DNA from 3 places in the Streptomyces sp. NPDC025793 genome. Region 3 is predicted to be linked to each of the others. Evidence: riboswitches for the same ligand, from Rfam matches in the RefSeq annotation. Region 3 holds a riboswitch; each other region holds the start of a gene.
What was found. Region 3 has a riboswitch for S-adenosylmethionine ahead of thrC (threonine synthase). Riboswitches for the same ligand answer to the same signal wherever they lie in the genome.
Positions count from the first base shown of each region.

Region 1: linked by a shared signal. The riboswitch ahead of ACZ4MF_RS01775 (aminotransferase class V-fold PLP-dependent enzyme) and the one ahead of thrC (threonine synthase) in region 3 are both predicted to bind S-adenosylmethionine.
Region 2: linked by a shared signal. The riboswitch ahead of ACZ4MF_RS43730 (putative leader peptide) and the one ahead of thrC (threonine synthase) in region 3 are both predicted to bind S-adenosylmethionine.

Region 1 is NZ_JBVHMR010000001.1:366,790-370,053, forward strand. It holds gene qcrB (cytochrome bc1 complex cytochrome b subunit) at 1-70, shown strand, start outside; gene trpD (anthranilate phosphoribosyltransferase) at 197-1,261, shown strand; SAM riboswitch class IV at 1,336-1,452, shown strand; gene ACZ4MF_RS01775 (aminotransferase class V-fold PLP-dependent enzyme) at 1,634-3,010, shown strand; gene ACZ4MF_RS01780 (Lrp/AsnC family transcriptional regulator) at 3,048-3,264, opposite strand, start outside.
Region 2 is NZ_JBVHMR010000056.1:16,742-20,005, reverse strand. It holds gene ACZ4MF_RS43735 (ABC transporter substrate-binding protein) at 1-1,095, opposite strand, end outside; gene ACZ4MF_RS43730 (putative leader peptide) at 1,368-1,484, opposite strand; SAM riboswitch class IV at 1,519-1,632, opposite strand; gene ACZ4MF_RS43725 (DUF1684 domain-containing protein) at 1,721-2,545, opposite strand; gene ACZ4MF_RS43720 (LLM class F420-dependent oxidoreductase) at 2,621-3,264, opposite strand, start outside.
Region 3 is NZ_JBVHMR010000003.1:425,234-428,497, forward strand. It holds gene ACZ4MF_RS09435 (MoaD/ThiS family protein) at 1-98, opposite strand, end outside; gene thrC (threonine synthase) at 95-1,378, opposite strand; SAM riboswitch class I at 1,396-1,543, opposite strand; gene ACZ4MF_RS09445 (glucosyl-3-phosphoglycerate synthase) at 1,727-2,671, shown strand; gene ACZ4MF_RS09450 (alpha,alpha-trehalose-phosphate synthase (UDP-forming)) at 2,754-3,264, shown strand, end outside.

The DNA.
Region 1 (3,264 bases), on a different contig from region 3:
GGACAACCAGATCCCGAAGCCGACCGTCGACGAGTACAAGGAGATCACGAGCGGCCACGGCCACCACTGATCCCCGCGTCGCCACGCCACGCCGAAGGGCCCCGTCCGCAAGCCGGACGGGGCCCTTCGCCCTGTCCCGGGGCCGATAGGGTGGGATCGGACGACGATTTCGCAGGTACGACCCTCAGGAGCGACCATGAGCGCTGTGACCCCCGCTGGAGGCGACACCGCGGCGGGCCGCTCCTGGCCCGCCCTGCTGAACGGCCTGCTGAACGGCGAGAACCTGTCCGCCGACGACACCGCCTGGGCGATGGACCGGATCATGCGCGGCGAGGCGACCGACGCCCAGATCGCCGGGTTCGCGGTGGCCCTGCGGGCCAAGGGACAGACGGTCGAGGAGATCACCGGCCTGGTCCGCACGATGTACGAGCACGCGAACGTGATCGAGGTGCCGGGCCGCACCGTCGACATCGTCGGCACGGGCGGCGACGGAGCGCGGACGGTGAACATCTCCACGATGTCCTCGCTGGTCGTCGCCGGTACGGGCGCCAAGGTCGTGAAGCACGGCAACCGCGCCGCCTCCTCCGCCTCCGGTGCCTCCGACGTCCTGGAGAAGCTGGGCGTCAACCTCGACCTCACGCCCCGGCGGGTGGCCGAGGTCGCCGAGGAGGCCGGCATCACCTTCTGCTTCGCGGTCAAGTTCCATCCGGCGCTGCGTCATGTCGGCGCCGCCCGCGGCCAGTTGGGCATCCGGACGGTGTTCAACCTGCTCGGTCCCCTCACCAACCCGGCGAAGGTGCGGTCCCAGGCGGTCGGCGTGGCCGTCGCGCGGGAGGCGCCGATCGTCGCGGGCGTGCTCGCGGAGCGCGGCAACTCCGCGCTGGTCTTCCGCGGCGACGACGGCCTGGACGAGCTGACGACGACGGCCACGTCCCATGTCTGGGTCGTACGGGACGGCAAGGTCACCGAGGAGGTCTTCGACCCACGCGACGTCGGTATCGACCTCGTCCCCGTGGAGGCCCTGCGCGGCGGCGACCCGGCCCACAACGCGGAGGTGGCCCGCCGGCTGCTGGACGGCGAGCGGGGCCCGGTCCGGGACGCCGTCGTACTGAACTCGGCGGCGGCCCTCGTCGCCCTGGACCCGACGGACACCCCGCTCGCCGAGCAGCTCGGCGCCGGCATGGCCCGGGCCGTCGAGTCGATCGACTCGGGCGCGGCGAAGCGGGCGCTGGAGCGCTGGGTGGCGGCGACCAACGCATAGCGGTCACGACGGGCGTCCCGCGATCCGGACCGGGGTTGCGGGACGACGATCAGTTGACGTAGGTTCCTGAACCAGGTCATGAGTGACAGTCATGAGGCCCCGGCCGACTGTCCGGCAACCCTCCGTCCGTGGCGGGGTGCCCCGGGTGAAGACCAGGTCGTAGGCAGCGAGGTCTACGGCAAGCGCGGACCCCTCGCACACTTCTGAGAGTGTGGGGCCAGGGGTCCTGGTCGTTCGAGGGAGCCTTCCGTGAGCAAGCGAATGCGATAGGGCCGCAGAGCCCCGCCTCCGCATCCCCTTTTCTCTTCTTTCCGTACGCCGCCCCGTGTCGTCTTCGGCTCCTTCGGCGTACGTCCTCACGGGAGTCCACTCATGTCTGTCTTCACCGCTGCCGCCGACCAGTCCGTTTGCTCCCCCCTGCCCGTTCTGGGCCGGGATGTCACCGTCCCGCTCGTGACCGGTGGCGAGGTCACCTACGCGGCGCTCGACTACGCGGCCAGCGCCCCCGCGCTCCAGCGCGTCTGGGACGACGTCGCCGCCTACGCGCCGTACTACGGCAGCGTCCACCGCGGCGCCGGCTACCTCTCGCAGCTCTCGACCGACCTGTTCGAGAACGCCCGCAGGACGGTCGCCGAGTTCCTCGGCTGCCGCGCCGACGACCAGGTGGTCTTCACCCGCTCGACCACGGACTCGCTCAACCTGCTCGCCCGTGCCCTGCCCGCCGGCTGCCAGGTCTTCGTCTTCGAGACCGAGCACCACGCCTCCCTGCTGCCCTGGCAGGACGCGCGGGTCACCTACCTCAACGCCCCGCGCACCCCGCGCCAGGCGGTCGAGACCCTGGAGCGGGCCCTCGCCGACCGCACTGCATCTATTCAAGAGGGGTACGGCCCGGCCCTGGTCTGCGTCACCGGCGCCTCCAACGTCACCGGCGAGCTGTGGCCGGTGCGCGAGCTGGCCGCCGCCGCGCACGCCCACGGCGCCCGGATCGTCCTGGACGCCGCCCAGCTGGCCCCGCACCACCCGGTGGACGTGCGCGACCTGGACGTCGACTGGGTCGCCTTCTCCGGGCACAAGCTGTACGCGCCCTTCGGCTCCGGCGTCCTCGCGGGCCGCGCGGACTGGCTGCGCGCGGCCGAGCCGTACCTCGCGGGCGGCGGCGCGAGCCGCACGGTCACCCGGCGTCCGGACGGGGGAGTGGCCGTGGAGTGGCACGAGAGCGCCGCCCGGCACGAGGCGGGCTCCCCGAACGTCATCGGTGCCTACGCCGTCGCGTCGGCCTGCAAGGCGCTCACCGAGGCCGGCTGGGAGAACCTGGTGGCCCGCGAGGAGCACCTGATCGCGAAGGTCCGCGCGGGCCTGGCCGCGGTGCCGCAGGTGAAGGTGCTGTCCCTGTTCGGCGACGACGCCCCGCGCGTCGGCGTGATCTCCTTCGTGGTGGAGGGCTGGAACAGCTCCCACTTCGCCGCCGCGCTCTCCGCCGAGTACGGCATCGGCGTCCGCGACGGCCTCTTCTGCGCCCACCCGCTGGTCCGCACCCTGCTCGGCAGCGACCCCCAGACCCAGGGCGAGTGCGGCGCCCCCGAGGCGGCCCCCGGCGAGAAGTCCCTCAACGCCATCCGCGTGAGCTTCGGCGCGGGCACCCCCGACGAGCACGTCGAGCGCTTCGTGACCGCCGTGCGGGAACTGGTGACCGAGGGTGCCCGGTGGACGTACCGCACGCAGGACGGCCGCTGCGTGCCGGCGGTGTGAGGGTTCGTACGCCCGTTCCGAGGCGGCTTTCAGCCGGTCAGGAGTCCAGTCCGATCGCGAAGGCCGCCTCCAGGTCGTGCTGGGAGTAGGTGCGGAAGGCCACGTGGGTGTCGGTGGCCTCCACGCCGGGGATCTTGCTGATCCGGCCGGGGATGACGTCGGCCAGTTCCTCGTGCCGGCCCACCCGGACCATCGCGATCAGGTCGTACGTGCCCGTGACGGAGAAGACCTCGCTGACCGAGTCCAGCGAGGCG
Region 2 (3,264 bases), on a different contig from region 3:
GTCCTTGGTGCGGATGCCGTCGCTGCCGGTCTTCCAGCCGGCCGTGTCCAGCAGCGACTTGGCTTTGGCCGCGTCGGACGCCAGGTCGGAGGCGAGGCTGGTGTAGTCGGGTGTGGTGTGCGCAAGGACGCTGGTCGCCGCCTGGGTGCCGGTGGGGAAGACCGTGTCGGCGATCTGCTGTCGGTCGACAGCCAACAGAATCGCCTGGCGCACCCTCGCGTCCTTCAGGGCCGGCTGCGAGTTGTTGAGGCCGAGACCGAACACGACGCCGGGATTGGCTCGTCGCCGCAGGGTGACCTGACCGCCCTTGAGCGCCGCCTCGTTGGCCTTGCCCACGCTGCTGATCGCGTCGACCTGGCCGGACTGGAGACTTCCGGCCCGTACGCCCGCCTCCGGGACGACCTTGAACACCAGCTTGTCCAGGTACGCCTCGCCCTTCTTGCTCCACCGCGAGGAACCCCACGCGTATCCCGTGCGTTTGGCCAGGGTGATCGACTGGTTCTGCACGTACTGCTTCAACACGAAGGGCCCGGACCCGATCACCCCGTCGCTGCACTTCTGCTGCGGGGTCTTCTTCACGCTCGCCGACGACTCGATCCCCAGCGAGTGGGTCGAAGTGGCCTGCAGGAACTGGGCGTTGGGCTCGCTGAAGGTCACCTTGACGGTGAGCGGGTCGACCACCGTGGTGCTCTTGACGCCGCTCAGATAGCCCTCGGCGAGCGTCCCCAGGGCGCCGAGCTTCGGCACCGCGTCGAAGTTGTCCTTGACCACCTGCGCGGTCAGCTGCGAGCCGTCGCTGAAGGTGACGCCCGACCTCAGATGGAACGTGAACGTCGTGGCGTCGGAGCTGATGTCCCAGCTCTTCGCCAGCCACGGCACGATCTTGCCGGTCTCGGGGTCCTGGTCGGTCAGTGAGTCCACGATCTGGCGCACCGAGTAGATGGTCTCGTTGCTGGCGACCTGCTGCGGATCCACGCAGCCGGCGTCCGAACCCACCGCGAAGGTCAGGGTGCCGCCGGACTTGGGCTGCCCGGCGCCGCTGCCGGAATCGCCGCCGCCGGAGCCGCAGGCGGTCAGCAGAACACTGGTGGTCACAAGGGCGGTCAGTGCCGCCCAACGGGAGGTTCCGACATCGGAAAGTGCAGTCACGGAGGGCTTCTCCTACTCGTGTCACCAGGCACGGGTGCGGTGCAGGGCATGGCCGTGCGTGGGCGTGCGGCCCCGGCCGGCGCGACGCCGGTGCCGGGGGAGCGCTGTGCAAACGGGGATCAGAAGGAAAAAGGAGGGATCAAAGACAGACGGAGATCAGGCGCAGGCGGGTGCGGCGACGACAGGTGCCGTTCCGCGACCAGCGGCGGGAAGGCCCGTCAGACCTGACAGAGACAGCTGGTCGAGCGCTTGAGGTCGATGTGGCGTCGACGCGAGAGCCGGGAGAACACGGTGGCGCCGGCGAAGCGGGCGCTGAGGTCACCACCGTGCCGCATATCGGTCCTCCACCAATCCGGCCCTGGTCACGGGGCCACGCGCTTGCGGAGATCCTCGGTGATCCCGCCGGGCTTTCACCTGGAGCACCCCACCGCGCGGGAGGGTTGCCGGTCAGCGAGTCAGGGCTTGACGCTGACACTCAATGCCGTTCGTGATCGTACGGAGCGGTCTTGTCGTACGTCAATGGCGCAAAAGGACGCCCTGTAAGGGGAGTCGGGGCGAGAGCGCGTCCAGCTCAGGAGCCGCCGCGCTCGCGGGGGATCTTCTGGCCGGCCTCGATCGCCGCCGGCAGCCGGTTCTCGGCCGGGGGCAGCGGGCAGGTGGCCAGGTCCGTGTAGGCGCACGGCAGGTTGGTGGCACGGTTGAAGTCCAGGACGACCGTACCGTCGGCGGCGGGCGGATCGAGGGCCAGGGCCCGGTTGGCGGCGTAGGTGGTGACCCCGGAGGTCTCGTCGGTGAACAGCACCATCAGACGGCCCGCGCCGTGGCCGGGGAACGCGGTCAGCGACAGCGGGCGCCCGTCGAGCTCGAACTCGACTCTGCCCGGGGCGTCGTAGACATGCTCAAGGCCCTCGACCGCGGCGCCCACGGTGGTCGGCCGCGGAGTGTCGAAGGGGATGTAGCGACCCGTCACGGCCCAGCGCGGGTCGGGGGCGTAGGCGGGCGTTCCGGTGAAAGCCGTGCGCAGCGGCGCCTCCGGGTGCCGGGGGCGCACGATGTCCTGGCCGCCGCGCTTGGCGACCTCGATGACGGCGTCTCCCCAGAGGGCGTCGACGCCGCCGCGCTCGGGAAGCACGCCGAAGCGGTGCTCGCCGTACACGGGCGTCCCGTTGACGACCAATTCCTCGCCCTCGTCGAGGTCTACGACGACGCCTTCGGGGCCGGTGCGCCACGCGCCGGGCGCGTCCGGGAAGCGCTGGGGTCGGTCGTCGAGCCAGTGCAGGCCGGTGACCGCCAGGAACCCGTGCGGGGCGGCGAGCTGGGCCTCCTGGGCTCGGTACCACTCCAGCCAGGTCTCGGTGAAGGCGTGGAGGTCCGTGGTGGTGGCCTCGGTGGTCATGGGGAATCTCCTTTGTGGCGGGGGGGGGTGCCTTCGGGCAGGGGATGCAGGGTGTTGTCGAGCGGACGGGTGTACTCAGCCGGCCAGTTCGCCGAGGAGTCGCCAGGTGCGTCGGCGATCGGCTTCTCCCGCGATCTCGGTGCCCGAGAACACGACCTCGGTGGCGCCGGCGTCGCGGTAACGGCGTACCTCGGCCTCGACCGCCTTCTCGTCGCCGATCACGGCCAGGTCGGCGGCCCGCCGGCCGCCGGAGAGTTCGATGACCCGGGCGTAGGACGGGATCTGTTCGTAGAAGGCGAGGTTCTCGGTGGCCTTGGCCCGCACCGCGTCGACGTCGTCCGTGACCACGCCGGGCACCAGGGCCACGATCCTGGGCGCGGGGCGGTCTGCGGCCTCGGCCGCGGCGTTCAGGGCGGGCACGATGTGGTCCGCCAGGGCGCGAGGTCCTGCCAGATACGGCAGGATTCCGTCGGCAAGCTCGCCGCTGACCCGCAGAGCCTGCGGCCCCATCGCGGCGACGAGCAGGGGGACGCCGTTCTCGGCACCTGGTACCCGCGCCGGTACCGGAGTGGTGGCGGTGAGCAGCTCGCCGTGAAAGTCGGCCGTACCGGTCTTGGTCAACTGCCGCAGGGCGGTGAGGAATTCGCGCAGCCGGGCGATGGGTCGTTCGAAGGGCAGGCCGAAGCCCGTCTCCGTCAGCAGTTTCGTGCCCAGAGCCA
Region 3 (3,264 bases):
TCGATGACCTGGGCGAGGGTCGCGCCCTCGGCGGCGACCTCGGCCTGGCCGCCGGTGTAGGTGCGCAGGATGGTGGGGATGCGAACGGTCACGCTCATGCGAGGCCAGCCTCTCGGAAGGAGTCCAGGGTCGGACGGATGGTGGCGGTGAGACCCGTGCCGGCCACCGCGTCGAGGGTCTTCAGGCCGTCGCCGGTGTTGAGGACGACCGTGGTCTTCGTCGGGTCCAGGACGCCGGCCTTGACCAGCTTGCGGGTGACGCCGACCGTCACACCGCCCGCCGTCTCGGCGAAGATGCCCTCGGTGCGGGCCAGCAGCTTGATCGCGTCGACGACTTCCTCGTCCGTCACGTCCTCCACCGCACCGCCGGTGCGGCGGGCGATGTCCAGCACGTACGGCCCGTCGGCCGGGTTGCCGATGGCGAGGGACTTGGCGATGGTGTTCGGCTTCTGGGGGCGGACCACGTCGTGCCCGGCCTTGTACGCGGTCGACACCGGCGAGCAGCCCTCGGCCTGGGCGCCGAAGATCTTGTACGGCCTGTCCTCGACCAGCCCGAGCTTGATGAGCTCCTGGAGACCCTTGTCGATCTTCGTCAGCTGGGAGCCGGAGGCGATCGGGATCACGATCTGGTCCGGCAGCCGCCAGCCGAGCTGCTCGCAGATCTCGTACGCCAGCGTCTTGGAGCCCTCGGCGTAGTACGGCCGCAGGTTGACGTTGACGAAGCCCCAGCCCTCGCCGGCCGGGTCGCCGATCAGCTCGGAGCAGAAGCGGTTCACGTCGTCGTAGTTGCCCTCGATGCCGACGAGTTCGCCGCCGTAGACCGCGGCCATGACGACCTTGCCCTGCTCCAGGTCGTGCGGGATGAACACGCAGGAGCGGAAGCCGGCGCGGGCGGCGGCGGCGCCGACGGCACCGGCCAGGTTGCCCGTGGAGGAGCAGGACAGGGTGGTGAAGCCGAAGGCGCGGGCGGCCTCCAGGGCCTGGGCGACGACGCGGTCCTTGAAGGAGTGCGTCGGGTTGCCGGAGTCGTCCTTGACGAACAGGCCGCCGGTGACGCCCAGTTCACGGGCGAGGTTGTCGGCCTTGACGAGCTTGGTCCAGCCGGGGTTGATGTTCGGCTTGTCCGCCACGTCGGCCGGGACGGGCAGCAGGGGGGCGTACCGCCAGATGTTCGCGGGTCCGGCCTCGATGCGGGCCCGCAGTTCCTCGGTGTCGTAGGCCGAGAAGTCGTAGGCGATCTCCAGCGGGCCGAAACACTCCTCGCACGCGAAGACCGGGCCGAGCGGGACACGGTGACCGCACTCGCGACAGCTGAGGGCCGCGGCCGGACCGAGGTCGACGGGGGAGGTGGAGGTGCTTGCAACTGTCTGCACAGCCATGGAGGCGAGGCCCTTTCTCCTCATCTTCCTCACGACGCATCTCGCCGTGAGACGGATTTGGCACCTTCCCTAGCCGGGAGCCTCGCCACGTCAACGTGCCAAGAACCGACTGGAGGGTTGCCGGGGCTTCATCGGGCCGTGTCCCTCTGCCCCTCTGGATGAGCGGTATGCGGTTGTATGAGCAGTTGTACGCACGAGTCGTGCGCGCCCGCGCCCCCGACATGCGATGGTCACCGGCGTTGTTCAAGACTGTAACCGAAGGCCAGGACAGTTGAGATAGTCGTCCGAACCGCGAGATGGATCACACAGTCACCACCTGTGATCACGAACAGTGAGGAGCCGCAGAGCGTGCTGGAAGAAGTAGAGCGCTGGCTGGCCACCCGCTCCTGGTCCGTGACCGATCGCCCGCTCCAGCGGATACTGGCCGCCAAGCAGCGCACGGGACAGACGATCAGCGTCGTGCTGCCCGCGCTCGACGAGGAGGAGACCGTCGGCGACATCGTCGCGGTCATCCGCCGCGAGCTGATGGAGCGGGTCCCGCTCGTCGACGAGCTCGTCGTCGTCGACTCCGGCTCCACCGACCGCACCTCCGAGGTCGCCGCCGCCGCGGGCGCCCGGGTCGTCCACCGTGACGCGATCCTGCCGCGCATCCCGCCCGTTCCCGGCAAGGGCGAGGTCCTGTGGCGCTCGCTCCTCGTGACCCGCGGCGACATCATCTGCTTCGTCGACGCGGACCTGCGCGAGTTCTCCGCCGACTTCGTCTCCGGCATCGTCGGCCCGCTCCTCACCGACCCCGGGATCTCGCTGGTGAAGGCCATGTACGACCGCCCGCTCGCCGGTGCCGCCGGGCAGGGCGGCCGGGTCACCGAGCTGATGGCCCGCCCACTGCTCAACATGCACTGGCCGCAGTTGGCCGGCTTCGTGCAGCCGCTGGGCGGCGAGTACGCGGCCCGGCGCAGCCTGCTGGAACAGCTCCCCTTCCCCGTCGGCTACGGCGTGGAGCTGGGCATGCTGGTGGACGCGCTGCACCTGGTGGGCCTGGACGCCCTCGCCCAGGTGGACGTCGGGGTCCGCAAGCACCGGCACCAGGACGGGCAGGCGCTCGGCCGGATGGCCGCCGCGATCTACCGCACCGCCCAGCTCCGGCTGGCCCGCGGCCATCTGATCCGCCCCGCCCTGACCCAGTTCGAGCGGGACGAGGACGGCTTCGCGCCACGGACGTACTCCGTGGACACGGAGGAACGGCCGCCGATGACGGAGATCGCGGAGTACGCCGAGCGCCGGGTGGCGTGACTTCGCCGGACTTCGTATACGGGCGGGGCGTCGGACGTGGCCGTACGTTTGAGCGTTTCCGGGCCGGGCTAGGTTGAGGACCATGGCTTCCACGCACGGTGCCGAGGTGTTGGTCGCGTCCAATCGCGGCCCGGTTTCGTACACGCTCGACGCGGACGGCGAGGGCGGTTCGCTGCGGGCCAGGCGGGGCGGCGGGGGGCTGGTCTCGGGGCTGTCGGCCATCGGCCCGGACGCCCGCGCCGTATGGGTGTGCGCGGCGCTCGGCGACGGCGACCGGGAGGCCGTACGGCGGGCGGGCGGCGGGCTGCTGCCGGCCGAGGACACCGGCGGGCAGCGGGTGCGGATGCTGGACGTCGACCCGGCCGTGCACGCCGACGCGTACAACGGCATCGCGAACTCCGTGCTCTGGTTCGTCCACCACATGCTGTACCAGACCCCGCTGGAACCGGTCTTCGACGCGGAGTTCCACCGGCAGTGGGCGTCGTACGAGGCCTACAACCGCGCGTTCGCCGAGGCGCTGGCCGAGGAGGCCGCCGAGGGGGCGGCCGTGCTGGTGCAGGACTACCACCTGTGCCTCGCGCCCGGCATGCTCC